3 regions of the Mesorhizobium sp. M2A.F.Ca.ET.037.01.1.1 genome follow, and region 1 is predicted to be linked to each of the others. Evidence: riboswitches for the same ligand, from Rfam matches in the RefSeq annotation. Region 1 holds a riboswitch; each other region holds the start of a gene.

The links. A riboswitch is a leader RNA that binds a small molecule or an ion and turns the genes downstream of it on or off. The one in region 1 is predicted to bind cobalamin.
Region 2: it holds a riboswitch for cobalamin, as region 1 does, so the genes downstream of both, EOA27_RS14345 (DUF1636 family protein) here and bluB (5,6-dimethylbenzimidazole synthase) in region 1, are expected to answer to the same signal.
Region 3: it holds a riboswitch for cobalamin, as region 1 does, so the genes downstream of both, EOA27_RS09825 (aromatic ring-hydroxylating dioxygenase subunit alpha) here and bluB (5,6-dimethylbenzimidazole synthase) in region 1, are expected to answer to the same signal.

What each region holds. Positions count from the first base shown of each region.
Region 1 is NZ_RZSA01000015.1:2,367-16,675, forward strand. Features, by position in the region: gene EOA27_RS01840 (MFS transporter) at 65-1,285, opposite strand; gene EOA27_RS01845 (TetR/AcrR family transcriptional regulator) at 1,406-1,999, shown strand; gene EOA27_RS01850 (hypothetical protein) at 2,130-3,110, shown strand; gene bluB (5,6-dimethylbenzimidazole synthase) at 3,111-3,836, opposite strand; cobalamin riboswitch at 3,879-4,056, opposite strand; gene EOA27_RS01860 (histone deacetylase family protein) at 4,172-5,098, shown strand; gene EOA27_RS01865 (exodeoxyribonuclease VII small subunit) at 5,102-5,353, shown strand; gene EOA27_RS01870 (DUF2277 family protein) at 5,392-5,658, shown strand; gene EOA27_RS01875 (pirin family protein) at 5,668-6,588, shown strand; gene dxs (1-deoxy-D-xylulose-5-phosphate synthase) at 7,030-8,937, shown strand; gene EOA27_RS01885 (hypothetical protein) at 9,188-9,475, shown strand; gene EOA27_RS01890 (GFA family protein) at 9,472-9,873, opposite strand; gene EOA27_RS01895 (TlyA family RNA methyltransferase) at 9,974-10,747, shown strand; gene EOA27_RS01900 (class I SAM-dependent RNA methyltransferase) at 10,744-11,985, shown strand; gene EOA27_RS01905 (caspase domain-containing protein) at 12,154-14,309, shown strand, end outside.
Region 2 is NZ_RZSA01000242.1:5-6,728, forward strand. Features, by position in the region: partial or broken gene EOA27_RS14335 (cobaltochelatase subunit CobN) at 1-637, opposite strand, end outside; gene cobW (cobalamin biosynthesis protein CobW) at 655-1,692, opposite strand; gene EOA27_RS14345 (DUF1636 family protein) at 1,695-2,120, opposite strand; cobalamin riboswitch at 2,160-2,363, opposite strand; gene EOA27_RS14350 (winged helix-turn-helix domain-containing protein) at 2,394-3,593, opposite strand; gene EOA27_RS14355 (NADH-quinone oxidoreductase subunit A) at 3,929-4,294, shown strand; gene EOA27_RS14360 (NADH-quinone oxidoreductase subunit B) at 4,285-4,866, shown strand; gene EOA27_RS14365 (NADH-quinone oxidoreductase subunit C) at 4,871-5,476, shown strand; gene EOA27_RS14370 (NADH-quinone oxidoreductase subunit D) at 5,486-6,676, shown strand; partial or broken gene nuoE (NADH-quinone oxidoreductase subunit NuoE) at 6,678-6,724, shown strand, end outside.
Region 3 is NZ_RZSA01000140.1:344-8,936, forward strand. Features, by position in the region: partial or broken gene EOA27_RS09790 (alpha-glucoside ABC transporter substrate-binding protein) at 1-127, shown strand, start outside; gene EOA27_RS09795 (sugar ABC transporter permease) at 319-1,332, shown strand; gene EOA27_RS09800 (carbohydrate ABC transporter permease) at 1,334-2,488, shown strand; gene EOA27_RS09805 (alpha-glucosidase) at 2,493-4,157, shown strand; gene ugpC (sn-glycerol-3-phosphate ABC transporter ATP-binding protein UgpC) at 4,192-5,304, shown strand; gene EOA27_RS09815 (DUF680 domain-containing protein) at 5,379-5,615, opposite strand; gene EOA27_RS09820 (DUF680 domain-containing protein) at 5,685-5,891, opposite strand; cobalamin riboswitch at 6,385-6,587, shown strand; gene EOA27_RS09825 (aromatic ring-hydroxylating dioxygenase subunit alpha) at 6,696-7,943, shown strand; gene EOA27_RS09830 (hybrid-cluster NAD(P)-dependent oxidoreductase) at 7,964-8,593, shown strand, end outside.

The sequences.
Region 1 (14,309 bases):
CTTCGCCCGTGGATGACGACGTCGCGTAGGTCTCGGGCTAACCGCAACGTCGGCCAAATAACCGTCACTCCGCAGGCGCCACCGCTTCGCCTCTGTCCACATCGCAATCGTCCGTGGCCAGCCGGCATTGGCCAGCAAGCACGGTGACCAGTGCGATCGCGCCTGCAGCCACCGAGACCCAAAATCCGTTCTGTGGACCGAAAGTGTCGACCATCCAGCCGGCGGCGAAGGAGCCCAGCGCCATGCCGATGCCGATGCCGGTCGTCACCCAGGTGACGCCCTCGGTGAGCATCGCGGCCGGCACGTGGCGCTCGATCAGGCCGAAGGCGGTGATGAAGGTCGGCGAGATCGCGACGCCGCTGACGAAGACCGCCAGCGCCAGCGTCGGCACGGTGTCGACGAAAAGCAACGGCAAAGTGGTGAGCGCGATCACGGTGACCGCGAGCGCCAGTTGCCGCTGCAGCGGCGCCTTCAGGCTGAGCGCGCCGACGATGATTCCAACCACGAAGGATCCCAGCGCATAGACGCCGATGACAAGGCTCGCCGCCTCGGGCTGGCCGAGCGCCTTGGTGATAGCGACGGTGGTGACTTCCGTGGTGGCGAAGGTCGCGCCGACGAAGATCAGCGCGAAGGTGATAATCTGGACCGCGCGCAGGCGGATCGCCGAACCGGTCGCGCCATGTTCGGCCGGGCGGATGGGTGGTTCGGAAGAGCGCTGCAGCAGGAATGCCGCCGAGCCCAGCGCAAGCAGCAGTGTGCTGACGACCATGCCGGCTTCGGGAAACAGCGCTGCGCTCAACCCCACCGACAGTGAGGCGCCTGCGACATAGACCAGCTCGTCGGCGGCCGATTCGAAGGCGAAGGCGGTGTTCAACTCCGGCCGATCGTGAAAGATCTCGGTCCAGCGCGCCCTGACCAGCGCCGGGATGCTGGGCATGGCGGCGGCGAGCAGGGCCGAACCGAACAAGGTCCAAGCCGGCCAGTGCCGGTTGGCCGCGATAATCAATGTCGCGAAGGCAAGCGCCGAGACAAGCGTCATGGGTGCTGCGATCGTCGTCTGGCCGCGGCGGTCCATCAGCCGCGATACCTGCGGCGAAAGAAAAGCGTTGACCAGCGCATAGGTGGCCGAGACGGCGCCGGCCAGCCAATATTCGCCATGCGTCTGCGACAGCATCGCCACGATGCCGATCGGTGCCATGGCGATCGGCAAGCGCGCGACGAAGGCGGCTGTGGCGAAGCCTTTCGTGCCAGGAGCCCGAAAGATGTCCGCATAGGGGTTTCGCATGATCCTGCTCCTCGACAAGGGTGCATACCACAATTACATACGTTGCGTATGAATGTGAGATAGTTCATACGCCGCGTATGTAAATTGGCATACGAAGCGTATGTGAATAGGGCCAGAGCCATGCACAGACCGCGCAAGGAGATGATCGCCGAGACGCGCGCCAAGCTGATCGCGGCCGCCCGCCACGCCTTCGGCACGGTCGGCTATGCCGAGTCCTCGATGGACAATTTCACCGCGTCGGCCGGCCTCACGCGCGGCGCGCTCTACCATCATTTCGGCGACAAGAAGGGGCTGCTGCAGGCCGTGATCGCCGAGATCGACCGCGAAATGGCCTTGCGCGTCAACGAGGTGGCCTCGAGGGCGCCGACGCGCTGGCAGCATTTCGTCGACGAGTGCACCACCTATATCGAGATGGCGCTGGAGCCGGAAATCCAGCGCATCATGTTCCGCGACGGCCCGGCGGTGCTCGGTGACCCGGCGCAGTGGCCGAATGCCAGCGCTTGCATCGCCTCGATGACCGACCACCTGACGAAGCTGCAGGAAGAGGGCGTGGTCGTCACCGATGTCGACCCTGAGACAACCTCGCGGCTGATCAATGGTGCCAGCAGCCAGGCCGCGCAGCGCATCGCCAATTCGAATGATCCGGAAGCCACCTCGAAGAAGGCGATCGCCGCCTTCAAGCAACTGCTCGAAGGCTTACGCCAAAAGCCCTGAGGCACGCTTGGGTAACCAAGCCACCGCGTTGTGCACCGGTTTCGGGCCGGTGCAACCCTGCCGCGATTGACAATCTATGGGGCGAGCGCATCCTCCTGCGCCATCTCTTGGGGCGTGGAGAGTCGGGGCCATGTGGGACTTCAGCATTGGCCGGTCTGTGTCCATCATGATGCGGACATGGCCGTTCATCGTCTTTCGCATGATCGTCTATTTCGGCATCACAGTCGCCTACATCATGGCGACCGGCACGGGCGCCAGCGTCGGCTACGGTGTCGGTCATATCTCGACCGATCCGGATGGACCGATGTCCTTTGCGCTGTGGGGTGGCGTGGTCGGCTTCGGCATTGTGTCGATCGCCGTCTACTGGATCCGCGAATACATCCTTTATGTGCTGAAAGCCGGCCATATCGCCGTCATGGTACATCTGATCGACGGCCATGACGTGCCCGACGGCCAGGGCCAGATCGCCTATGCCAAGGAAGTGGTCAGCCAGCGTTTCGCCGAGGCCAACATCCTTTTCGTCGTGGACCAGCTGGTCAAGGGCGCCATCCGCGCCATCACCGGCCTGATCGGCGGCGTTGCCGCCTTCCTGCCCATTCCGGGCCTGAGCGGCCTAGTCAGCTTCATCAACACGGTGATCCGCCTGTCTCTGACCTATGTCGACGAAATCATACTCGGCTACAACATCCGCATCAATTCGAACTCGCCCTTCGAGACGGCCCGGCAAGGCGTCGTGCTGTACGCCCAGAACGGCAAGCACATGGTCAAGAACGCCGTCTGGCTGGCTGCGATCATGTGGGGCGTTTCTTTCGTGATTTTCCTGTTGATGCTGGCGCCTGCCGCCGCGATCCTCTGGGTCATGCCCGGACAGCTTGCCGGCTGGGCCTTCGTGCTGGCCATCGTCTTTGCCTGGGCCTTCAAGGCGGCCTTCATCGAGCCCTTCGCCATCGCCTCGCTGATGCAGGTGTATTTCGAGACCATCGAAGGCCAAGTGCCCAATCCAGAATGGGACAACCGCCTCGCCGAGGCGTCGTCCAAATTCAGGGAGCTGCGCGACAAGGCGCTGGGCTCCTTCGGCGGCTCGCGCTGGGATACGCCCCGGGCCGCTTGATCACTGCTGGCGACCTAGCCTTGCAATCGCCGATTTGAGCGGCGCCTCGCCGGCGCCGCGAAACGTCTCGCTCATCACCAACTCGGGCAGCGGCAGGCGCTTGCCCCAGCCATGCGCTTCGAGGTCCGGCTTCGGCGCGAATGCCGAGACGCGGCCGACGCAGAGATAGGCGATCGGCGTGACATGCTCGGGGATCGACAGAAGCTTCTTCAGCGCCTCCGTCTCGATGATGCTCACCCAGCCGACGCCGACGCCCTCGGCGCGTGCCGCCAGCCAGAAATTCTGCACCGCGCAGACGGTGCTGTAGAGATCCATCTCCGGATTGTGCCAGCGCCCGAGCGGTGAGTCCTTCGACCGCTGCCGGTCGCAGGTGATGCAGAGATTGAGCGCGCTTTCGCAGATGCCTTCGAGTTTCAGCTTCCGGTAGAGCGCCTGCCGTTCCGCCTCGATCGCCGGCAGTTCCTGCTCGCGCGCGGCGAGGAACAGGTCGCGCACCTGTCTGCGCCGCTCGGCATCACGGATGACGATGAAATTCCACGGCTGCATGTAGCCAACAGACGGCGCATGGTGCGCGGCGGTGAGAAGCCGCGCCAGCACACAGTCATCCAGATTGTCGGGGACAAAATGGCTGCGCACGTCGCGCCTGGTGAACATCGCCCGGTACACCGCGTCGCGCGCCAATTGGTCAAAGTCGTCGCCACACGCGGCGATCGCTGCTGCCGTCATCGCTTTTCCCCTTGCGACAAGCAGTCCCCCGCCTGACCAAGCGGAAAACCATGTCTGCCGGGCCGGTCTTCTGGCTCGGGATCGTCCCGCTCCGGCGCCTTCCCGTCATCGACAGTGGCATTTGCCGGCGCGGTCCCCCTCACAGCGTTGGGCACGCCACGGAATAAAACCGTGTTCCCGATTCTCCCGCGTCGCGGGCACCAGGCAGCGGGACGACCTTACCGCGAAGTTCGGCACCCGCCAATGGCGCGGACGACATGGGCTGGCGCAATTTCCCCAGCCATTCGGCTTTTCAAACATGGTCATTACGGCCGCGGGTGCCTAGATTAGGCGCCATGGCCACCCGTCTCTACACGCACCCAATCTTCCTCGAACACCTCACGCCGCCCGGCCACCCCGAGCGGCCTGACCGCCTGCGCGCCATCGAGCGCGTGCTGGACGACGAGGCGTTTTCGGCGCTCGACCGCGTCAAGGCGCCGGAAGGCGATGAGAAAACCATCGTCTATGCGCACCCCGAGACTTTCGTCGAGCGCGTGCGTGCGGCGATCCCCCGGACCGGCATCGTCTCGATCGATGCCGACACCAGCGCCAGCCCGAAAAGCTGGCAGGCCGCGGTGACGGCGATCGGCGCGGCCAACGCGGCGGTCGACGACGTCTTCGAGGGCCGCGCCTCAAATGTCTTCGTCGCCGCCCGCCCGCCGGGACATCATGCCGAAAAGGCTACGGCGATGGGTTTCTGCCTGTTCAACACGGCGGCCATCGCCGCCCGCTATGCGCAGAAGAAGCATCAGGCCGAGCGCGTCGCCATCGTCGATTGGGACGTCCATCATGGCAACGGCACGCAGGACATCTTTTGGGACGACCCGTCGGTGCTCTACTGCTCGACCCACCAGATGCCGCTTTACCCGGGCACCGGGGCGAAGAGCGAGACCGGCGCCGGCAACATCGTCAACGCGCCGCTCGCGCCGCGGACCGGCAGCGACATGTTCCGCGACGCCTTCCTGTCGCGCGTGCTGCCGTCGATCGATGCGTTCGCGCCGGACCTGATCATCATTTCTGCCGGCTTCGACGCGCATCACCGCGATCCGCTGGCCGAGATCAATCTGACCGAGGACGATTTCGACTGGGCGACCGGCCAGTTGATGGAACGCGCCGGCCGCCACAGCTCCAACAGGCTCGTCAGCCTGCTGGAAGGCGGCTACGATCTGCAGGGACTGGCATTTTCAGTCGCCGCCCATGTCGGGCGGCTGATGAAGGGATAGGGTATGGCAGTGGAAGGCAATGAGGACGTCAAGGCGATGAGCTTCGAACAGGCGCTCGACGCGCTGGAGAAGATCGTCGACGATCTGGAGCGCGGCGACGTCCCGCTCGACCAGTCGATCAAGATCTATGAGCGCGGCGAGGCGCTGAAGGCGCATTGCGACCGACTGCTCAAGGCGGCTGAGGACAAGGTTGAGAAGATCAGGCTGTCGCGCGACGGCAAGCCGGTGGGAACGGAGCCGCTCGATGCGGAATAGTTTGGGTGGGCAGAGCAAGCAGGTAAGGAGTTCAAGCCATGTGCCGCAACATCAAGACCTTGGCCAATTTCGAGCCGCCGGCGACCAATGACGAGGTGCATGATGCAGCGCTGCAATTCGTGCGTAAGCTGAGCGGCTCGACGAAACCGTCCAAGCGCAACGAGCATGCTTTCTATCACGCCGTGGAAGCGATCGCCGCCGCCGCGCGCGAACTGATCGATTCGCTCGAAACCAGCCAGGAACCGCGCAATCGCGAGGAAGAGGCCGCCAAGGCGAAGGCCAGGTCGGCGTTGCGCTTCGCCTAAGGGATAATCATGAGCTTTTTTCCCGGAAACGACCCTGAGCCCGGCGATGCCTTCGCCTGCGACCAGATCGAGCTGATGGTCATCCCGAACGCCAAGGACATCGGCGGCTTCGCGGTGCGCCGCGCCTTGCCGACGGCAAAACGCCGCCTGGTCGGGCCGTTCATCTTCTTTGATCGCATGGGCCCGGCCATCCTGCGCGCCGGCCACGCGCTCGATGTGCGCCCGCACCCGCATATCGGGCTCTCCACTGTCACCTATCTGTTCGACGGCAAGATCAGGCATCGGGATTCGCTCGGCACCGAAATGGTAATCGCGCCGGGCGACGTGAATTTGATGACCGCCGGGCGCGGCATCGTTCATTCCGAGCGCACCCCGGAGGAACTGCGCGGCGCGCCGATGTCGGTCTCCGGCCTGCAGACCTGGCTGGCGCTGCCGGACGGCAAGGAGGAGATTGCCCCGGTGTTCGCCAACACGTCGGTGGCCCGCTTGCCTGAGATCGATGCCGGGGGCGTCAGCGGCCGCATCGTCATCGGCGAATTCTCCGGCCTGCGCTCGCCGGTCGCGACCGCATCGGACACGCTTTATGCCGATCTGCGCCTGGCGGCGGGCGCCAGCGTGCAAATTCCGGCCGATGCCGAAGAGCGCGCCATCTACACGCTGGAAGGCGACGTCTCGATCGCCGGCGATGTTTTTCCGGCCGAGCGGCTCCTTGTGTTCAAGCCGGGCGAGGAGATCGTCGTCTCCTCCGAGCGCGGCGCGCATTTCATGCTGTTCGGCGGCGCTTCGCTCGGTTCCCAGCGCTACATCTGGTGGAATTTCGTCTCGTCCTCGAAGGAACGCATCGAGCAGGCCAAACAGGAATGGAAGACTGGCCGCTTCGATATCGTTCCTGGCGATGAGGAAGAGTTTATCCCGCTGCCTGAGGGTTAGTTCTCGAGCACACAGAATTTTTAACGGCTCGGATATGCGTTTCTAGGTGCATGCCTTGGCGATTGGCCGAAACGTCCCTTGCGTCGTCATCCTATGGCGGAGCAAGGAGCGAAGCGACGCGGCGCAGACCATAGGATCCATGCCGTGACTTCCAAGCGTTGCAACGGTGCAGAATTCTGCTCCGCTGCGCTCTTCGGCCAGAGTCACGGCATGGATTCCAGGGTCTCCGCGACGGAGCTTCGCTCCTGCTTCGCCCTGGAATGACGACGTTGGGGGGGCTTCCGCCAATTCCAGCCGTTTTCGATGGCTTGCCAAAACAAGCAGCGCCACGCGTCACTGGCGCGCATTTACATTCGCCCGGCGGCGGCCTATGCCGCGCATGATTAAGGCGCAATCTGCTGGTAGCGCCGTGTTCGATCAATTGAGGCAGGACGCGCCCGAGTGAAGCCAGACACGCCGCTGCTCGACAAGGTCCGCATCCCGGCGGACCTGCGGAAGCTCGATGAGGGGGCATTGCCGCAGCTTGCCGCCGAACTCCGCGCCGAGCTGATCGACGCCGTTTCGCAGACCGGCGGCCACCTTGGCGCCGGTCTCGGCGTGGTCGAGCTGACGGTTGCGCTGCATTATGTCTTCAACACGCCGGACGACCGGCTGATCTGGGACGTCGGCCACCAGGCCTATCCGCACAAGATCCTGACCGGCCGCCGCGACCGCATCCGCACGCTGCGCCAGGAAGGCGGCCTTTCCGGTTTCACCCGGCGGGCCGAGAGCGAATACGACCCATTCGGCGCCGCACATTCCTCGACCTCGATTTCGGCCGGTCTCGGCATGGCCATGGGACGCGACCTGTCGGGTGGCCGCAACAATGTCATTTCCGTCATCGGCGACGGCTCGATGTCGGCCGGCATGGCTTTCGAGGCGCTGAACAATGCCGGCGCGCTCGATGCTCGCCTCATCGTCATTCTCAACGACAACGACATGTCGATCGCGCCACCGACCGGCGCCATGAGCGCCTATCTGGCCAGGCTTGCCTCCGGCAAGGCCTATCTAGGCTTACGCGATTTCGGCAAGAAGCTGACATCCTATCTCGGCAAGCGCGCCGACCGCGCCATCACCCGCGCCGTCGAGCATGCGCGCGGCTATGTCACCGGCGGCACCCTGTTCGAGGAGCTCGGCTTCTACCACATCGGCCCGATCGACGGGCACAATCTGGAGCATCTGATCCCGGTGCTGAAGAATGTGCGCGACAACGGCAAGGGCCCGGTGCTGATCCATGTCGTGACCCAGAAGGGCAAGGGCTACGCGCCTGCGGAGGCCGCGGCCGACAAATATCACGGCGTCAACAAGTTCGACGTCATCACCGGCGCGCAGGCCAAGGCGCCGGCCAACGCGCCCGCCTACACCAAGGTCTTCGCCGAGAGCCTGATCCAGGAAGCGCGCGAGGACGAGCGCATCGTCGCCATCACCGCCGCCATGCCGAGCGGCACCGGCCTCGACCTGTTCGGCGAGGTGTTTCCGTCCCGCACCTTCGATGTCGGCATCGCCGAGCAGCACGCGGTGACCTTTGCCGCGGGCCTCGCCACCGAAGGCTACAAGCCTTTCGCCGCTATCTATTCGACCTTCCTGCAGCGCGCCTACGACCAGGTCGTGCACGACGTGGCGATCCAGAAGCTGCCGGTGCGTTTTCCCATCGACCGCGCCGGCTTCGTCGGCGCTGACGGCGCCACCCATTGCGGCGCCTTCGACACGACCTTCCTCGCGACGCTGCCGGGCTTCGTCGTCATGGCCGCGGCCGACGAGGCGGAGCTTCGCCATATGGTGCGCACGGCGGCGTCCTATGATGACGGTCCGATCGCCTTCCGGTATCCGCGCGGCAACGGCGTCGGCGTCGACATGCCGGAGCGCGGCTCGGTGCTCGAGATCGGCAAGGGCCGTGTCTTGAAAGAGGGTACCAAGGTCGCGCTGCTTTCCTTCGGCGCGCGGCTGCAGGACTGCCTGCTGGCGGCCGAGGAACTCGGCGCCGCGGGCCTTTCCACCACCGTCGCCGACGCCCGCTTCGCCAAGCCGCTGGACGAGGATCTGATCCGGCGCCTCGCCCGTTCGCATGAGGTGCTGGTGACCGTGGAGGAGGGCGCCATCGGCGGCTTCGCTGCCCAAGTCCTGCATTTCCTTGCCCATCAAGGCCTCTTGGAAAGCGGCCTCAAGGTGCGCCCGCTGGTCTTGCCGGACGTCTTCACCGACCACGCCAAACCCGAAAAGATGTATGCCGATGCCGGCCTGGATTCGGCGGGCATCGTGCGCACGGTCTTCGCGACGCTCGGCCATGGCGTGCAGGCGCAGCGCGCCTGAATCAGGACTTCAACACGCTGAATCGGTTTGCCGGCTTCCGGCCGTAAGCTTTTGTTAACGCTTCCGTTTGGCGGTTCGCTTACCCTGTCTCTTGGCCGATTTTCAACGGCGCCCTGCTAAGACCTTGGCCCCAGAGCAATTAAGGAAAAGAGTGAGCGGTTTTCCGCCCGGAATTGCATAAAAACAAAGGGATAGAGCGGTTCGCCATTTCGCTGAAACGGTGAAACGCTCTAGGCAGGGGATAAGAACAATGAAGTCGTTTTTTTGCGGCACGGCCTTGCTGGCCGCCATGGCCGCGCCGGCGACAGCCGAAACGCGTTACGACCACAATATCGAAAAGGCGGCGATGGACATCGTCGCCGCCAAGATGGGCAGCATCCGCGGCGGCTTCTCCTACAAGCAGAGGCCTCAACTCGTCATGCCGCCGGATGCTACGCCCGTCGCACCCACTCCGGTTGAACCGCCGCGCAAGGAAGCCTCCGGCAATGACGGCCTGACACCGGCTGTCGAGCGCCGCGTCTCCCGGACCGTTTTCTAAAACCACACATCGCGCACGCAGCGGCCGTCGCGCGGCAGGTCGTCGAATGTGTCGAGGCCATCGAAATGGTCGATCGGCAGGTGGGCGACTTCCTCCGGCGGCGCCAGCCTGACATTGACGGCGATGCGCGTGCGGCCGCTCTTGGCCGCGCGCAGGCCGCGCCAGGCGACCACGCAGGCGCAGGTCGGGCAGAACAGGATTTCCAGCGCGGGCTCCGTCACCTCGGCGCGCGTATAGGACTTCAGCGGTCCCGCGATGCGGATGCGCTCGTCGAGATAGTCATACGCCCAGAGGGCGCCGTAGCGGCGGCAAAGCGTGCAGTTGCAGGCGGTGATCCCACCGGGATCGCCTTCCAGCGTCCAGCGGGCCGCGCCGCAATGACAAGTTCCCTTCAGCATCGACACCTCCGATCGACAGCCTGCGTGGCGGCATTCTGCAGCCTCTTGCGCCGTATTCAAACCCATTGCGTTCGCGCCCGGCTTTCGCCAATGAAGGCCGATGAGTTCCCCTTTGCCATTAAGCCGGCGCCAGCGGCTCGACGAATTGCTCGTCGGGCGCGGCCTGTTTGCCAGCCGCTCGCGCGCCCGCGACGCGATCGAGCGCGGCACGGTGACGGTTGACGGCACAATTGCCCGCAAGCCCGGCCAGCCCGTTGCACCGGACTGCCTGGTCGCCATCGACGATCCGGCCCAGGCCTATGTGTCGCGGGCGGCGTTGAAACTGATCGCCGGCCTCGACCGTTTCGGCCTCGATCCTTCCGGCGGCGAGGCGCTCGACATCGGCGCTTCGACCGGCGGCTTCACCCAGGTGCTGCTGGAGCGAGGCGCGGCGCATGTCACCGCGATCGATGTCGGCCACGGCCAGATCCATCCCGAGATTGCCGGGGACCCGCGCGTGACGATGATCGAAGGGCTGAACGCCCGAGAATTGACGGCAGCCGATCTCGGCGGCCGCGTTCCGGATTTCCTTGTCTGCGACGTCAGCTTCATCTCGCTGAAGCTGGCGCTGCCGCCGGCGCTTGAGCTGGCGGGCGAGGGCGCCAGGGCAGTCCTTCTGGTCAAGCCGCAATTCGAGGCCGGCCGCGAGGCGATCGGCAAGGGCGGCATGCTGAAGGATCCAGGCGATGCCGAGCGCATTGCCGGGAATCTGCGCGATTGGCTCGCCGGCATTCTCGGCTGGCGCGTGCTGGGACTTCACCCGTCGCCGATCGAAGGCGGCGACGGCAACCGCGAGTTCCTGCTCGCCGCCATAAAGGACGCCGGTTCGGGATGAGCACACGCTTCACCATCGCCAGGCTGGGCTCCCAGGGCGACGGCATTGCCAACGCCGAGGGCGGGGAGGTTTTTGTCCCGTTCACGCTGCCGGGCGAGACAGTCACCGCCGCGCGCCAGAAGGACCGCGCCACGCTGATGTCGGTGCTGGAAGCCTCGGCGCTCAGGACCGACCCGGCCTGCCGCCATTTCACCGAATGCGGCGGCTGCGCGCTGCAGCACTACGAGGCCGCAGCCTATCAGGAATGGAAGCGCGAAAAAGTCGTGCAGGCGCTGAAGGCCAAGGGTATCGCTTGCGAGGTCGCCGCGCTGGTGCCGTGCGCGCCGCACAGCCGCCGCCGTGTCACCTTCAGCGCCCGGCGCACCGAGGCCGGCATGCTGCTCGGCTTCGTGCGCGCTTTGTCTTCGGAGATCATCCCGATCGAGGAATGCCCGATCTCGCTGCCGGCGATCGTCTCGGCGCTCGCTAAGTTGCGCGCCCTGGCCGGATTGGTCTGCGCCACGCCGAAAGCCTTTCATATGACGGTGACCGTCACCGCTTCCGGCCTCGACATTGCCGTCCATGAGGCCGGCATGCTTGGCGACCACCAGCGGCGCATCGCCTCCAACTTCGTCATGGCCGAGGGCCTGGCGCGGCTTTCCGTCGACGGCGAGATCGTGGTCGAGCCGAAGAAGCCGGTGGTGCAGTTCGGACCGGTCGCCGTGGCCGTGCCGCCTGGCGCCTTCCTGCAGGCGACGGAAGCCGCTGAGCAGGCGATGGCCGGCCTAGTCGGCCAGCATCTGTCGCGCGCCAAGAAGGTCGCGGATCTGTTTGCCGGCTGCGGCAGCTTCGCGCTCCGGCTGGCGGCAAAATCCGAGGTTCATGCCGTCGAAGGCGAAGCCGCGGCACTTGCCGCGCTCGATCGCGCCTACCGCTTCGCCACCGGCCTGAGGCGGGTGACCAGCGAACGCCGCGACCTGTTCCGCAGGCCGCTGACCTTCAAGGAGTTGAACGCCTTTGACGGCCTGGTCTTCGACCCGCCGCGCGCCGGCGCCGAGGATCAGTCGAAGCAGATCGCCCGCTCCGACGTACCGCTGGTCGCCGCCGTGTCCTGCAATCCGGTGACGCTGGCGCGGGATTTGCGCATCCTTCTCGACGGCGGCTATACGCTGAAAAGTGTCACCCCGATCGACCAGTTCCTGTGGTCGTCGCATGTCGAGGCCGTGGCCTTGCTGGAGAAGCCGAAGCGGCGGCGCTAGTCGACTGCCGGAGGTTCGCTGGAAAAATTGTGAAGTCTCTGTTCTTTCGGTGAAATCGCGCCCTAAAGCCGCCTTTTTGCCGGACCTTAATTTCGCTGTTAGGGAAACATTCCTGCCTCCCCGGCGTTATCGCGTGGGATGGATGGCGAACACGGATGGCGAATTGCTATGCTCTCGCTTCGGAAAGTCATCGGTCTTCTCGTTCTTCTCATCGCGTTCACCGTCGCCTCCGCGACCGATGTGCTCGCGCAACAGCAGAAACGTCTCGCTTTCGTCATCGGCAACGCCGCCTATCCGTCCGATGCGTTGGTCACCTCCGCGAACGACGCCGGTCTGATCGCGCAGACCCTGCAAGCAGCCGGGTTCGATGTGGTCGGCGCGCGCGATGTCGACCAGGAATCGCTGCGTGGCGCGCTGCGTGATTTCCTTGCGAAAGTTTCCGCCGCCGGTCCGGACGCTACCGTTTTCGTGTACCTCGCCGGCCGTGGCGTGCAGTTCGAAGGCGAGAACTACTTCTTGCCGGTCGATGCCCAGATCGCCAATCCGGCCGACGTGCCGCTCCAGGCCATGCGGCTCTCCGATATCACCAAGTCGCTGGCCGGACTGCCGACGAAGGTTAATATAGTCGTCCTCGACGCGGCCCGGCCGAATGCCCTCCCAAAAATGAGCCAGCCGCTGGCCAGCGGGCTGGCGCTGGTCGACCCCGAGCCCAATATGCTGATCGCGTTCAACGCCGCTCCCGGAACGGTTGCGCCGGAAGGTGAGGGCCCATACGGCGCCTATGCCCAGGCGCTCGCCGAGATGATGCGCGACGGCGGCTTGTCGCTCGATGAGGTTTTCGACCGCACGCGGCTGCGCGTCAACGAGGTGACGCAGGGCGCCGAAATCCCATGGGATGTCTCGAAGATCGACGTGCCTTTCGTCTTCTTCGAGCGCGCTCCGGACGCGCCGCCGCCGAAGGTTTCCGAGGCCGAAGAACGGACTAACCGGACCAGGGCGATCCGCGACTTCAATGCGCACGACGCCTATCTCGCGGCACTCGATCGCGACACGATGCGCGGCTACGAGGATTTCATCGTCGCCTATCCGCACGACCCAATGGCCAAACGCGTGCGCGCCATCATCGCGGCGCGGCGCGAGGCGATCACCTGGCGTGAAACATGGCTGCGGGACACGCCTGAGGCCTACTGGTCCTATCTCGAACGCTATCCGCACGGGCCGCATGCCTGGGACGCGCGGCGCCGGCTGGAGCATTTCGACGCCGAGCTCGAGCCACCGGCGAGCTTTACAGTCATCGTGTACGATGTGCCGCCGCCGCCGGAGGAGGAAATCGTCTATGTCGATAGGCCGGTGCTCTATTTCGACGATCCCGATTTCGATTTCGAGCCTCCGCCGCCGGTCGACGTGATATTCCTACCTCCTCCACCGCCGGACTTTGTCGTGCTGCCGCCGCCTCCGCCGCCAGTCGATGTTTACGTCCTGCCGACGCCGGTCTTCGTCCCCGTGCCGGTCTGGGTCAGGCCGCCGCGTGACATCGTGCCGCCGCCGGACAACATCATTTTCAACAACATCCACAACACGACCGTCATCAACAACATCAATAACACCACGATCCGCAACGAGACCGCCAATCAGGCCGGGCAGCCAGACGGCAATGCAGAGGGCGGCCTCACCACCGGCCAGAAAATGACCGGAGCTGCCATCGGTGCCGGCGCGACGCTGGCGGCCAGGATCGCGCTGCCGCCGCTCTTGAAGAAGAGGGCGGCCGTATCCGGTCAGGCCCAGTTCAACCAGAATCAGGGCGCCTTGCCGCTGAAGCCCGGTCAGGGTGTGACGCAGGGCCAGCAGCCTGGTGCTGCGCGTCCGCTGTCGAAGAACCTGTCCACCCGCAAGCTCGGAACCGACCACGCCTTGCCGGGAGCCGATGGCAAAACGCTGCCGCTCGTCAACGGCAAGCCGGTGCTCAACGGCCGGAATCTGCTCAACGACAGGTCGAGGAAGCTGCTTGGCAAGCAAGGCCTTGTGGAGGGCAACCAGGAGGCGACGGGAAATGCCGGCGCCGCGGCGACCGGAGTGCAGGGCACGGATCAGCGGAAGGGCAAGAAATTCCGCAAACTGCCGACCGTCAACGGCTTACCGGCCGACAACGGACTCAACTCACGGGAGAAGTTAAGGAAGAACAATCCCAACGCGTTGTCCGACCAGGGCAACGGCAAACCGAAAAGGCTGATGCGCAAGGATTTGTCAGCCGGCCGGTCCATAGTCGAGCCAGGCGATCAGGGCTCGGCCAACAGAAACGACAAAGGCAGAAAATTCGGCAAGCT
Region 2 (6,724 bases), on a different contig from region 1:
CCCCTTGAGGGGGAGATGTCCGGCAGGACAGAGAGGGGGGCGAAGGATCGCCGACCACTGAAAGGTTCGGCTTCTCAACGACACCAACTCCCGGCTGATAATACCCAGCCTTCGGCACGCCGACCGGCTCGGCAACCGCCGCATCCGCTCCCGCAAGCCGCGCCAGCCTCCGCACCAGTGCGCTCATATTGGCCGGCCCGCCTTCGCGGAAATAGCCGAGCAGGGCGTCCAGCTCCGCACGCGGCAGGGTCGAGCCTTGGATCAGGCGCTGGTCCTCGTCATGACTTTCGCCGGGCAGCAGCGCGAGCTTGATGCCGCGCTCGCGCGCCACCGCGGCGAGCTGGTCGCAACCATAGCGCCACCAGTCATAGCCGCCGAGGATGCGGACGAGGACGACCCTGGCGTGGCGGGCGACGCTGTCGATCCAGAGATCGACCGACATCGGGTGGCGAAGATCGCGAAGAGCCGCCAGCCGCATCGAGGGCAGCCGCGCGGCATCGGCCTTCCAAGCAGCGGCCAGGCCGGCGAGGTCGCTGTCGGTGAAGGACAGCGCCACGACATCCGCAGGCGTCTGCCTGAGGTCGATCGGCTCGGCGAGATCGTCGAGCGAAGCGGATGTTGTGGCGAGGATATGCATCGCAGTCCGGATTTCCCTCAGCCGGCGAGGATACGCTCGATCGCCGGGCGGTTCAGCCCCTTGAGGCCGATGACGACAAGCCGCGAGCGGCGTTCGTCTTCGGCTGTCCAAGCGCGGTCGTAATAATGGTTGACGCGCGGGCCGACGGCCTGGAGCAGAAGCCGCATCGGCTTGCCGCCGACCTCGACGAAGCCTTTGACGCGCAACACATTTTCCTGCTCTGCGGCAAGGGCGACGCGCTTTGCCAACTCGTCCGGATTGGCAATCGACGGGATGTCGATGACGAAGGAATCGAAATCGTCATGCTCGTGGTCGAGCTCGTCGTCGTGATGGGTCTTGCGGTTCTCAATGTCGTCCTCGACGGCGAGGCCGAGGCCGAGCAGTACCGAAGGATCGACCTTGCCCTGCGCGGTCGGCACGATTTTCACGGCGCGCGCCACATGCTCGCCGATGACGGCGTTGGCGCGCTCAGAGCCCGCCGCATCCATCAGGTCGCTCTTCGACAGGATGATCAGGTCGGCGCAGGCGATCTGGTCCTCGAACACTTCTTCGACGGGATCGTCGTGGTCGAGCGAGTCGTCGGCGGCGCGCTGCGCCTGGAGGGCATCCATGTCCGAGGCGACGCGGCCGTCAGCCAGCGCCGGGCCATCGACCACGGCAACGACGCCGTCAACCGTCACGCGGCTCTTCACCGTCGGCCACTGAAAAGCCTGCACAAGCGGCTTCGGCAGAGCGAGGCCGGAGGTCTCGATCAGGATGTGGTCGACCTTCGGCGTGCGAGACAGGATCTGGTCGAGCGCCGGCACGAAGTCGTCGGCGACGGTGCAGCAGATGCAGCCATTGGCGAGCTCGACGATGTTTTCCTCCGGGCAGGTGTCGACGCCGCAGCCCTTCAGGATCTCGCCGTCGATGCCGACATCGCCGAACTCGTTGACGATGATTGCCAGCCGCTTGCCCTTGGCGTTCTCGAGCAGGTTGCGGATTAGCGTCGTCTTGCCGGCGCCGAGGAAGCCGGTGACGACGGTGCAGGGCACGCGGGAAACGGAAGCGTTCATGGTCAGTCCTTCAGCATGTCGCGGGGAGGGATGCGGGCAACCAGGCCGCGCTTGAGGGAATCAGGCCGGCCGCGCCAGGGGATCAGGCCGTCGGTCGAAGTGGCGAAGAGCTTTGCACCGGCGACGAGGTCGGCGCCGCTGGTCGTTTCCAGATCGCCGAAGACGTAGCTCCAGCAGCCGTCGCGCAGAAGTGCTGCGCTCAGCCGGCGCTTGCAGTTGCCGAGGCATTCGACGGTGCGGATGCGGATGTTTTCGCCCGATGCAGCACGGCGCGTGCCTTCGGCCAGCAACGCGCCGGCGCGCGGATGCGCATCGGACCCGGTCTCGTCGCGGCAGGATGAGCAGACGATGACGGTCACGCCGTCCGACGCGTCGGGCTCGGACGAAATGTCCGCGATGTTTGCCGGGAAACTGCCGTTGCGATCCAAAACCAGGCTCCTTGCCCGGAAAACCCGCCGGGCATTCGGATACTTAAAGTCTCAGACGGCAGGTCTCCTGGCTCGCGGGTCGTCGCCTCAGATGCCGCCTTCCCGGGAACATCCCAGTGGTTTTCGGCCGGGGCTCGTCGCTCACAGTTGCGGGGACAGCCGCGGATTTGGGTTTTGGCCCGCACCGCATTCCCTCTTGGCTCCTCCCTTTGCCGGGAGAAGACCGTCTGGGTCAGGATTTAGGCTTACGGCTAGGCGCCTGTCAACGCGCGGCTACGACACTGCGATGTCGGCCAGCGCCGGTCCGAGGTCGCCGGCCGGCGTCACTTCGATCGCCTCAAGGCCGAGCCAGCCCTGCGTCTGCTTCAGCTCCTCGAAGAGTTGGGCTGCCGTCTCGGGTGGCGCGCCGGCCTCGGCATAGGCGGCGTGGACGCGCAAGATGCTCGCAGGCCGGTCGGCCCTCAGGTCGACGCGGGCGACGATGCGGTCGCCGAACAGGAAGGGCAGCACGTAGTAGCCGTATTGGCGCTTTTCGGCCGGCGTGTAGATCTCGATGCGGTAGCGAAAGTTGAAGAGCTTTTCGGTGCGCGTGCGTTCGAAGACCACGGGATCGAAGGGGGCGAGCAGGGCGCGCGCTTCGATCCGGCGCGGGATTCGCGCGTCCTTATGGAGATAGGCGGGCCTATCCCAACCTTCGACCTTCACCGGCAGCAATTCGCCGGTTTCAACCAGTTCCTCGATGCGGTCCTTCGTATCGCCGGGCGCCAGCCGGAAATAGTCGCGGAGGTCGCCATAGGTGGCGATGCCATGGGCACGGGCCGAGATACGCAGCAATTCGCGATGCGCGTCCTCGACCGAGGGTACGGGCAGGTCGAGCACGGCCTGCGGCAAAACGCGCTCGGGCAGGTCGTAATAGCGTTCGAAGCCGCGCCGGTAGGCGGTGGTGATGCGTCCGGCCCAGAACAGCCATTCGAAGGCGTGCTTGGCCTCGCTCCAGCCCCACCAGCCGCCATTGCCCTTATGGCCCTCAATGTCGGAGGCGGCGATCGGCCCGCAATCGGCGACCTCTCTATAGATCTCGTCGATCATTTCCTTGCGCTCACGGCCCCATTTGGCCAGGCCGAGATACATCTCCTCGCCCTGCTCGGCGCGCTGCATGCGCCAGCGCAGCAAGGGGTAGGTCTCGACAGGCAGGAACGAGGCCTCATGCGCCCAATATTCAAAGACCGCGCGCTTGCGGGTGACCGCGGCGTTGTCGAGCAGCGCAAGCGGGTAGGGGCCGAGGCGGGAATAGAGCGGCATATAATGAGCGCGCACCACGGCGCTGACGGAATCGATCTGCAACAGGCCGGTTCGCGAAAGCACGCGCGCAAGGTGCCGGCGATCCGGAACCCCTGCGGGACGAGGGTCGTTGAACCCCTGTGATCCAAGCGCAATGCGCCTGGCCATGGCGAGCGAGATCTTCTCCTTCATCAAGCTGTCCTTGCCCCGATCGTCCGTTGGATTTTTAGCCGGTGATTCCGGCCATGCTAGCAGGCAAATGGCGGGAGATATGTCAGGAGAGAAAAGTGGAGTAAAAAGCGAAGGAAATCAAACAGGAGCGGATCGGACCAGTTTCTTCCGATATGGCGTCCAGGGCCGCGATTTGAACAAGGTTTGACTTGCGTCACCGAAACCGCTGCGCTAACCCTCGCCGCGTTGCAGCATGGGCTCCCTTAAAACGGTTCAGCGGTTAAACTGTCACGCTTCCGCATTAGAGTTCGTTGCTGTAATCAAAGTGAACTACCCCGCCGAAGGAAAGCCGCCGCATGAGCGCACTCCTGAGTTCATATCTGCCTATCGTGCTGTTCATCGCCGTGGCGATGATCGTGGGTCTGGCGCTCATCATTGCCCCCTTCCTGGTGGCCTATCGCAATCCCGATCCGGAAAAGCTTTCCGCCTATGAATGCGGGTTCAACTCGTTCGACGACGCCCGCATGAAGTTCGACATCCGCTTCTACCTGGTGTCGATCCTGTTCATCATCTTCGATCTCGAGGTCGCCTTCCTGTTCCCGTGGGCGGTGTCCTTCTCGAAGCTCGGCATGCTCGGCTTCTGGTCGATGATGGTGTTTCTGGCGGTGCTGACCATCGGCTTTGCCTATGAATGGAAAAAAGGAGCGCTGGAATGGGATTGAACGACAGTTCAGGCACCCTCGTCGCGCCGAAGCCCAAGGGCATCATCGACCCCAACACCGGCAGGCCGGTGGGGGAGGACGATCCCTTCTTCCTCGAAATCAACAATGAGCTGGCCGACAAGGGCTTCCTTGTCACCTCGACCGAAGCGCTGATCACCTGGGCGCGCAGCGGCTCGCTGATGTTCATGACCTTCGGCCTCGCCTGCTGCGCGGTCGAGATGATCCACACCTCGATGCCGCGCTATGACTCGGAGCGTTTCGGCGTCGCGCCGCGCGCGTCTCCCCGCCAGTCCGACATCATGATCGTCGCCGGCACGCTGACCAACAAGATGGCGCCGGCACTGCGCAAGGTCTACGACCAGATGCCGGAGCCGCGCTACGTCATCTCGATGGGCTCCTGCGCCAATGGCGGCGGCTACTACCACTATTCCTATTCGGTGGTGCGCGGCTGCGACCGCGTCGTGCCGGTCGACATCTATGTGCCCGGCTGCCCGCCGAGCGCGGAAGCGCTGCTCTACGGCATTCTCCTTCTGCAGAAGAAGATCCGCCGCACCGGCACGATCGAACGGTGAGCCGATGACCCTGGCGTTGAACGAACTCTCCACCTATCTCGGCGAGAAGCTCTCCGGCCGCATCGGCGAAGCCGTGCTTGCCTATGGCGAGCTGACCGTTTCGGTCGAGCCGGGCAATCTGATCGAAGTAGCGACCTTCCTGCGCGACGATGTGCGCTGCCAGTTCATCTCGATCATCGACATTTGCGGCGCCGACTATCCGTCGCGCGCCAAGCGTTTCGACGTCGTCTATCACCTTTTGTCGCCGAAGCAGAATGTGCGCATCCGCCTCAAGGTCCAGGCCGACGAGGAAACGCTGGTGCCGTCGCTGACCGCTGTCTATCCCGGCGCCGACTGGTACGAGCGCGAGACTTACGATCTGTACGGCGTGCTGTTCAGCGGCCATCCGGATCTGCGCCGCATCCTCACCGACTACGGCTTCGAGGGGCACCCGCTGCGCAAGGATTTCCCGCTGACCGGCTTCGTGGAGGTTCGCTACGACGACGAGGCCAAGCGGGTCATCTATGAGCCGGTCGAACTCAAGCAGGAATTCCGCAATTTCGATTTTCTCTCGCCTTGGGAAGGCACCGACTATGTGCTGCCCGGCGATGAGAAGGCGAAGGCAAACTGAGGCGCCACGATGGCTGAAACCTCCGTCCGTAATTTTAACATTAACTTTGGACCTCAACACCCTGCAGCGCACGGTGTTTTGAGATTGGTCCTCGAACTGGACGGCGAAGTTGTTGATCGCGTCGATCCGCATATCGGCCTGCTGCACCGCGGCACCGAGAAGCTGATCGAGGCCAAGACCTATCTCCAGGCCGTGCCCTATCTCGACCGGCTCGATTATTGCGCGCCGATGAACCAGGAGCATGCCTTCGCGCTAGCGGCCGAGCGCCTGCTCGGCATCGAGGTGCCGAAGCGCGGTCAGCTGATCCGCGTGCTCTATTCCGAGATGGGCCGAATCATGTCGCACATCCTCAATGTGACGACGCAGGCGATGGATGTCGGCGCGCTGACGCCGCCGCTTTGGGGCTTCGTCGAGCGCGAAAAGCTGATGGTGTTCTACGAGCGCGCCTCAGGTTCGCGCATGCATGCAGCCTATTTCCGGCCGGGCGGCGTGCACCAGGATCTGCCGCAGAAGCTGGTCGAGGACATCGGCAAGTGGATCGACCCTTTCCTGAAGTCGATCGACGACCTCGATGCGCTTTTGACCGGCAACCGCATCTTCAAGCAGCGCAATGTCGATATCGGCACGGTGTCGCTGGCCGACGCGTGGGCCTGGGGCTTTTCGGGCGTGATGGTGCGCGGCTCGGGCGCCGCCTGGGACCTGCGCAAATCGCAGCCTTATGAATGCTATTCCGAGATGGATTTCGACATCCCGGTCGGCAAGAACGGCGACTGCTACGACCGTTATCTCGTGCGCATGGAAGAGATGCGCCAGTCGGCCAAGATCATGCGCCAGTGCGTCGATCTGCTGCTCGGCAAGGAAAGTGCAGGCCCGGTGTCGAACCTCGACGGCAAGGTCGTGCCGCCGAAGCGCGCCGCAATGAAGCGCTCGATGGAAGCGCTGATCCACCACTTCAAGCTCTATACCGAGGGCTATCGCGTGCCGGCCGGCGAGGTCTATGCGGCCGTCGAGGCGCCCAAGGGCGAATTCGGCGTCTATCTGGTCTCCGACGGCACCAACAAGCCCTATCGCTGCAAGCTGCGCGCGCCCGGTTTCGCGCATCTGCAAGCCATGGATTTCCTGTGCCGCGGCCACATGCTGGCCGACGTCACCGCCGTGCTTGGCTCCCTCGACATCGTGTTTGGTGAGGTCGATCGCTAAAATGTCAGTTCGTCGTCTCGCAGATGCCAGCGTCCAGCCAGCCACCTT
Region 3 (8,593 bases), on a different contig from region 1:
CTCCGACCTGATGCCCGGCAAGGTCGGCGCGGGCTCGTTCTGGACCGGCATGATCGACCTGGTCGGCGGCAAGTCCGCGCAGGACGTCGCCGCCGACATCCAGAAAAGCTGGGATGCCATCAAGTAGCCATCCGGCAAACAGACCGCCGCGCGCGGCCTGATATTTTCCTCATCCTCCACCAGGATCCGGGCTACGGCCCGGATCCGACCGGCGGTCCACGCCGGAAGCCTTCGCGTTTCGATCGTTCCGAATAACCGAAAGTCGGTGCATCCGACCGCCAGCCCCGGCTGGCCGGTCATGCGCAGGGAGAGGGACCCATGGCGGCTCAGATTTTCTCGGCCATATTCGTCATCATCATCGGCGTCGGCGGCTGTGTCGCCTATTTCTGGGGCGCCAACAAACTGCTCGATCTCGTTTTCCCGTCGCGCGGCGTCTCAGGCGCGGCAGCCGTCGACAATCTGCGCCGCCAGGGCCTGGTGCGGCCCTGGCTGTTCGTCGGCCCGGCGATGATCATCCTCACCATCTATCTGATCTACCCGGTCATCGAGACGCTGCGGCTCTCCTTCCTCGATCGCGGCGGCGAGAATTTCGTCGGCCTCGCCAATTACGAATGGGCGTTCGGCGACCACGATTTCCGCAACTCGATCCTCAACAACATCCTGTGGCTGGCGGTGGTGCCGGCGGCCTGCACCTTCCTCGGGCTGATCATCGCCGTGCTCACCGACAAGATCTGGTGGGGCACGATCGCCAAGAGCCTGATCTTCCTGCCGCTGGCCATCTCCTTCGTCGGCGCCAGCGTGATCTGGAAATTCATCTACGAGTACCGCGGCGAGGGCCAGGTGCAGATCGGCCTGCTCAACGCCATCATCCAGTATTTCGGCGGCCAGCCGCAGGTGTGGATATCGCTGCCGTTCTGGAACAATTTCTTCCTGATGGTGATCCTGATCTGGATCCAGACAGGGTTTGCGATGGTCATCCTGTCGTCGGCGCTGCGCGGCATTCCGGAAGAGACGCTCGAGGCCGCCGTGATCGACGGCGCCAACCCGTTCCAGATCTTCTGGAAAATCATGGTGCCGCAGATCTGGGGCACGATCGCGGTGGTGTGGACCACCATCACCATACTGGTGCTGAAAGTGTTCGACATCGTGCTGACCATGACCAACGGCCAATGGAACAGCCAGGTGCTGGCCAATCTGATGTTCGACTGGATGTTCCGCGGCGGCGGCGATTTCGGCCGCGGCGCGACCATCGCCATCATCATCATGATCGCGGTCATTCCGATCATGGTCTGGAACATCCGGCAGGCCAACAAAGAGACGGGAGGGCATTGAGATGGCCGCGTCCACCGGAAAGTCCTTCGCCAGCCGCTTCGGCGTTCATATCGCCGTGCTGGTCTTCGTCGTCATCTGGACCATCCCCACGCTCGGCATTCTCGTCTCGTCGCTGCGCGACAAGGACCAGATCATCGCCTCGGGCTGGTGGAATTCCTTCGCCAGTTCCAGCCAGACCGAGGCCGGACGACTGCCGGCCGCCGCGGCGCAGACGCAGAAGGACGGCAAATATGTCATCGAAGGCAATGTCTTCGGCGACGGCGCCAAGCGCGACATCAGCGCCTTTGGCGTCAAGGCGGCGGCGCCGACGCAATACAAGGCCGGCACGGCGGCCGATCTCGGCGACGGCGTCACCTTGCAGGTGAACGCGGATGGCAGCTTCGTGCTCGCCTCGCCGAAGGCATTCGAAGGCGACCGCGGCCAGCGCGTCTATTACGCCTCCTCGGCGCCGCCGAAATTCACCACCGAGAACTACGATGCCGTGCTGTTTTCCGAAGGCATCGGCCGCTCGTTCATGAACTCGCTGACGGTGACCATTCCGGCAACGATCATCCCCATCCTGATCGCGGCCTTCGCGGCCTATGCGCTCGCCTGGATGCGCTTTCCCGGCCGGGCGCTGCTGATCGCCGTCATCATCGGCCTGCTGGTCGTGCCGCTGCAGATGTCGCTCATCCCGCTGCTCAAGCTCTATAACGGCGTCGGCACCTTCTTCGGCGTGCCGTCGAAGACCTATCTCGGCATCTGGCTGGCGCATACAGGCTTCGGCCTGCCTTTCGCCATCTATCTGCTGAGGAGCTACATCGCCGGCCTGCCGCGCGAGATCATGGAATCGGCGCGCATCGACGGCGCCAGCGATTTCGAGATCTTCGTCAAGATCGTGCTGCCGCTGTCGTTCCCGGTGCTTGCCTCCTTCGCCATCTTCCAGTTCCTATGGGTATGGAACGATCTGCTGGTGGCGATGGTTTTCCTCGGCACGGCGCCCGATCAGATCGTGCTGACGGCCAAGCTCAACGCGCTGCTCGGCTCACGCGGCGGCAATTGGGAAATCCTCACGACATCGGCATTCATCACCATCATCGTGCCGCTGATCGTGTTCTTCTCGCTGCAACGCTATTTCGTCCGCGGGCTGCTTGCCGGCTCGGTGAAAGGAGGTTGAAGACATGCAATCGGCTTTGAAGGCGACTTCGAGACCAGACCCTGCGATCGACCGAGACTGGTGGCGGGGCGCGGTGATCTACCAGATCTATCCGCGCTCCTACCAGGACTCCAACGACGACGGCATCGGCGATCTGAAGGGCATCGTTCAGCGTCTGCCCTACATCGCTTCGCTCGGCGTCGATGCCATCTGGATCTCGCCCTTCTTCAAATCGCCGATGAAGGATTTCGGCTATGACGTCTCGGATTACTGCGATGTCGACCCGATGTTCGGCACGCTCGCCGATTTCGACGCGCTGGTGGCGGAGGCCCATCGCCTGGGCCTCAAGGTGATGATCGACGAGGTGCTGTCGCACACCGCCGACATCCACCCGTGGTTCAAGGAAAGCCGCTCCAGCCGCAGCAATCCAAAGGCTGACTGGTATGTGTGGGCCGACGCCAAGCCGGACGGCACGCCGCCCAACAACTGGCTGTCGATCTTCGGCGGCTCGGCCTGGCAGTGGGACACCAGCCGCCAGCAATATTACATGCATAATTTCCTGGCCGAGCAGCCCGACCTCAACTTCCACAATGGAGAAGTCCAGGACGCGCTGCTCGACATCACCCGCTTCTGGCTTGAGCGCGGGGTCGACGGCTTTCGGCTGGATACGATCAATTTCTACTTCCACAGCCAGGGGCTGGAGGACAATCCGGCGCTGCCGCCGGAACAGCGCAACGACCAGACCGCACCTGCGGTCAATCCCTACAACTACCAGGACCATATCTACGACAAGAGCCGGCCGGAGAATCTCGGCTTCCTCGAGCGCTTCCGCGCGCTTCTGGACGAATATCCGGCACAGGCCGCCGTCGGCGAGGTCGGTGACTCGCAGCGCGGCCTGGAAGTGGTCGCCGCCTACACCGCCGACGGCAAGCGCGTGCACATGTGCTATTCCTTCGACTTCCTGGCGCCGGAGAAGATCAGCGCGGCGAAAGTGCGCGCGGTGCTGGAGGCCTTCGGCCGGGTCGCCAGCGACGGCTGGTCGTGCTGGGCCTTCTCCAACCATGACGTGATGCGGGTCGCCTCGCGCTGGGCCGCCAACGAGACGGACCCGACCGCCTATCTGAAGGTGATCTCGGCGCTTCTGATGTCGCTGCGCGGCTCGGTATGCATCTACCAGGGCGAAGAACTCGGCCTTGGCGAAGCGGAGCTGAAGTTCGAGGACCTGCAGGACCCCTACGGCATCCGCTTCTGGCCGGAGTTCAAGGGCCGCGACGGCTGCCGCACGCCGATGGTGTGGGAGGCCGCGGCCAAGAATGGCGGCTTCTCGACCGCCAAGCCCTGGCTGCCGGTGCCGGGCAGGCACCTGTCGCAGGCCGTCAACGTGCAGCAGGGCGATGCAAGCTCGCTGCTCGAGCATTACCGCCGCTTCCTCGCCTTCCGGCGCCAGCATCCGGCGCTGGGCAAGGGCGATATCGACTTCATCGAAAGCGATGGCGATACCGTCGCCTTCACGCGCCGCGAGGGCAATGAGCGGATCGTCTGCGCCTTCAACCTCGGCAGCAAGCCCGCCGAGGTCAATCTCGGCCAAGGCTCGCTGAAGCCCTTGCCCGGACATGGCTTTTCGGGACAGACTGGCAGCGGGCCGGTCCGCCTCGGCGGATACGGCGCCTGGTTCGGGCGCATCGACTGAACTTGCAGATAGAGATCAACGGAAGGAGAGAACCATGGCCGATGTCACGCTCAACCAGGTGAGGAAATCATACGGCAACCTCAATATTCTCCACGGCATCGACCTAGACATCAAATCGGGCGAGTTCATCGTCTTCGTCGGACCGTCGGGATGCGGCAAGTCGACCTTGCTGCGGTCGATCGCCGGTCTCGAGGAGATCACCGGGGGCGAACTGAAGATCGACGGCGAGGTGGTGAACGACGTGCCGCCGTCGAAGCGCGGCATCGCCATGGTGTTCCAGTCCTATGCGCTTTATCCGCATATGACCGTCTACGACAACATGGCCTTCTCGATGAAGATCGGCAAGGAAAGCAAGGCGGAGATCGACAAGCGGGTGCGACAGGCGGCGGAGATCCTGCAGCTCACCAAATATCTCGATCGCCTGCCCAAGGCGATGTCGGGCGGCCAGCGCCAGCGCGTCGCGATCGGCCGCGCCATCGTGCGCAACCCAAAAGTGTTCCTGTTCGACGAGCCGCTTTCGAACCTCGACGCAGCGCTTCGCGTCGCCACCCGCATCGAGATTGCCAAGCTCAAGGAATCGATGCCGAACACCACCATGATCTACGTCACCCACGACCAGGTCGAGGCGATGACGCTGGCGGACCGCATCGTGGTGCTGAAGGACGGCGTCGTCGAGCAGGTCGGCACGCCGATGGAACTCTACAAGCGTCCGGGCAATCTGTTCGTCGCCCAGTTCATCGGCTCGCCGGCGATGAACATATTGCCGGCAAAGATCGAGAAGGCCGGCAATCCGACCGTGGTCAGCCATGTCGGCGACCGCAAGGCGACGGTGCCGATCGCGACGCCTGCTTCGGCGAATGGCGCGGCGGTCAGCTTCGGCGTGCGGCCGGAGGATCTCGCGATCGCCACCGGTTCCGATTACCTCTTCGAGGGCAAGGTCGACTATATCGAGCAACTCGGCGAGGTTCAGCTCGTCTATATCGATATCGGCCGCGCAGACCTGCCGCTGGTCGCCAAGCTGCCGGGCAATGTCGAGGTCAAGCGCGGTGAGACGCTGCGGCTCAACGCAAGCGCCAGCGATCTGCATATTTTCGACGCCGACGGCCATTCCTTCACGCTGCATCGCGAAGAGGCGAAGGCAGCCTGAGCGCAGAGCCGCTGCGGCAAAGAGAAGCGGCGGGCCCTGGCCCGCCGCTCCTGTTTTCAAATCACGGTCGGCTGTTAACGATTGCCGAAGTGGTCGCGGTCGCTGCCCTGCTGCGGAGCCGACTTCTGCGCGTCGCGGGACGAATTCAGCAGCTTGTAGACAGGCGAGTCGGTGCCGATCGACGAGGTGCGGGTCGTATCCACGGCGGGAGCCGGCTGGTTGACTCCGCTGTTGCCGTGATTGTCGCTGCCCGCAAAAGCAGCCGAGGAAACGGCCATGAGAGCCGCGGTGGCAAGAATGATCTTTTTCATCTCAGTACTCCTGAATTTCCTGATCCGACCGAGGCGACGGGCAAACCCGTCGCCGTTCGAAGTCGGCTGTTAGTTGTTACCGAAAAGGTTGCGGTCGGCGCCCGTGGTGACAGGCTTCTGTTCAGCCGGTTCGGACTTGCGGACCGAGGCTGTGTAAGAAGAGTCGACCGTGGCGGCCGGCGGGTTGGCAGCCTGCGCGTTGTAATTGTCGCTACCGGCAAAGGCGCTGCCGGAAATTGCCAGAAGGGCGGCGGCAGTGAGAACAATCTTTTTCATTTTTGCTACTCCAGTATTTTTATTCAGTCCGTCTAGCGGCGTGTCTTGGGAATGAAATCGCGTCGTTCGGACAGCGCTCATTTGGGTGAGCCGACTGCGGGATTCCAATCACGAAGTTTTTTCGTCTGGACCATGAATCCGCCTCTTGAAGTTTTCATAAGCATGCCTACAACCATTTTTTTGCTAAGTTCAATCAATGACTTATGTGATTTATGCTGCTGGCTCACCAAGTGTGTCGGAGCGCCAACGTTCACAGCGTTCTGCACGCACCGTCAACAGAAACGAACCGTTCGGTTCGATTTTAGAATCTGCTAATAGTCACTTTTTGATACTGTTAACCATCAACGACGCTCCCGAACCTCGTCCGGGAGCACCCCTGGAAGCCGGTGGCATGGCGAGAAGGACGAGAATCGGCAACGTGAACACGCCGCCCATTGTCGCGCCGTATGGATGCGATGTCGTTTTCATGCCGACGGGAAACCGGCCGTCGTGGTTAGATCAGGCCATCTCAGGTGCCGCTTCGTCGCGACGAGGCGGAGAATTGGGAAGCCGGTCGAAATCCGGCGCTGCCCCCGCAACGGTGGTGGAGTGAGGTCGCAACGGGAGACCACTGGGCCATGGGCCTGGGAAGGTGTTGCGACCGCCCGCGAGGGCAACTCCAAAGCCCGGAAACCAGCCAGAGACATTTTGAACTCGACTGATCGCGGTGGGCGGTCAAGAGGCGGACGGCGCGTGCCCGGCCCTGCCGGTGGCGGTCGTTCTTCTCCATCACCACCAGTTCAGTCCTTGATGCGAGGACAGGACATGGATGCGCGCAACGACATGCTGAGGCTCCTGCAGAGCCGCAAGCAGGGCTACTCGCTTGAGCAGCCCTTCTACACCGATCCCGACTATTTCAAGCTCGATATGGAGCTGATCTGGCATCGTGACTGGTTGTTCATCGGCCATGATTGCGAGCTGCCGAAACCAGGCAGCTACATCACCGTTCAGATCGGCGATTATCCGGTGGTGCTGGTCCGCGACCAGAAGGGAAGGATCAACGCTTTCCACAACTCCTGCCGGCATCGCGGCAGCCGCCTGTGCAACACCGACAAGGGCACCGCCGCCAAGCTGGTCTGTCCCTACCATCAGTGGACTTACGAGCTCGACGGGCGGCTGCTGTTCGCGCGCCAGATGGCGGACGGCTTCGACAAGAGCCAGTTCGGACTGAAGCCCGTGGCCTGCGAGAGCGTCGGCGGCTACATCTTCATTTGCCTGGCAAAAGAGCCGGCCGACTTCGCGCCGATGCGCGCCATGATCGAACCCTATGTCCTGCCGCACCGGCTGAGCGAGGCGAAGGTCGCGTTCGAATCGACGATCGTCGAAAAGGGCAACTGGAAGCTCGTCTGGGAAAACAACCGCGAGTGCTATCATTGCGCCGGCAACCATCCGGAACTGTGCAAGACTTTTCCGGAAGCGCCGACGGTGACAGGTGTGCAAGGCGCCGACAGCGATCCGGAAATGCTTGCGCACTGGGCGAAATGCGAGGCGGCGGGTCTGCCGAGCCGGTTCCGGATCGATCCGGCCGGGCAATACCGCGCAACGCGCGCGCCGCTGCTGCGCGACGCCGTCAGCTACACGATGAGCGGCAGACGCGCCGTGACGAAAAACCTGTCCGCCAGCGTCGCCGCCTACCGCATCGGCACGTTGATGCACTACCATTACCCGACCACGTGGAACCACATCCTCATCGATCACGCCGTCACCTTCCGTGTGCTGCCGATCAGCGCCACCGAGACCGCGGTGACGACGAAATGGCTGGTCCACAAGGACGCGGTGGAAGGCGTCGACTACGATCTGGCAGAACTCACCCATGTCTGGACCGAGACCAACGATCAGGACCGCCGCATCGTCGAGGAAAACGCGCTCGGCATCCTGTCGCCGGCTTACGAGCCTGGTCCCTATTCCGAGTTGCATGAGGGCGGTGTCATCCAGTTCGTCGAGTGGTACGCCTCCTTCATCGGTCCGCGCCTTGCCGAAGGCGGTCGCCCGGCGTTGCGCAGCGTCGCCTGAAGGCTAAGGAGATGAACGCGATGACGGATCTCGGCCTCTATCGCCATCTCGACGAGATGGCGCCCTGGAACGACAGGCTGCAGGTGCTGGAAGTGATCGGCGTCAGCGACGAGGCGCCGCAGGTGAAGACGTTCACCTTCCGCTCCGACAATCAGACCTGGTTCCGCTACAAACCCGGGCAGTTCGTGACGCTGGAATTGCCGACGGCCGACGGGCCGCTGATGCGGACCTACACGCTGTCGTCCTCGCCGTCGCGGCCGTTCTCGATCGCGGTGACGGTGAAAGCGCAAGCCGACAGCGTCGGCACGCGCTGGATGTTCGACAATCTGAAGCCCGGCGTCCATGTGAAGGCCTACGGGCCGACCGGCGATTTCTCGCTGCACAGCCATCCAGCGGCCAAATATCTGTTCATTTCGGCCGGTTCCGGCGTCACGCCGATGATGTCGATGCTGCGCTGGCTGAACGACTGCGCGCCCTGGACCGATGTCGGTTTCGTCAATTGCGCGCGGCGGCCGGAAGAGATCATCTTCCGCAAGGAGCTCGAACTGCTCGGCAGCCGCATGCCCGGCCTGTCGCTCGGCTTCATGATCGAGGAGCGGTCGAGCCGCGAGGGCTGGTTCGGCCATATGGGCCGCATCGACGCGATCCGG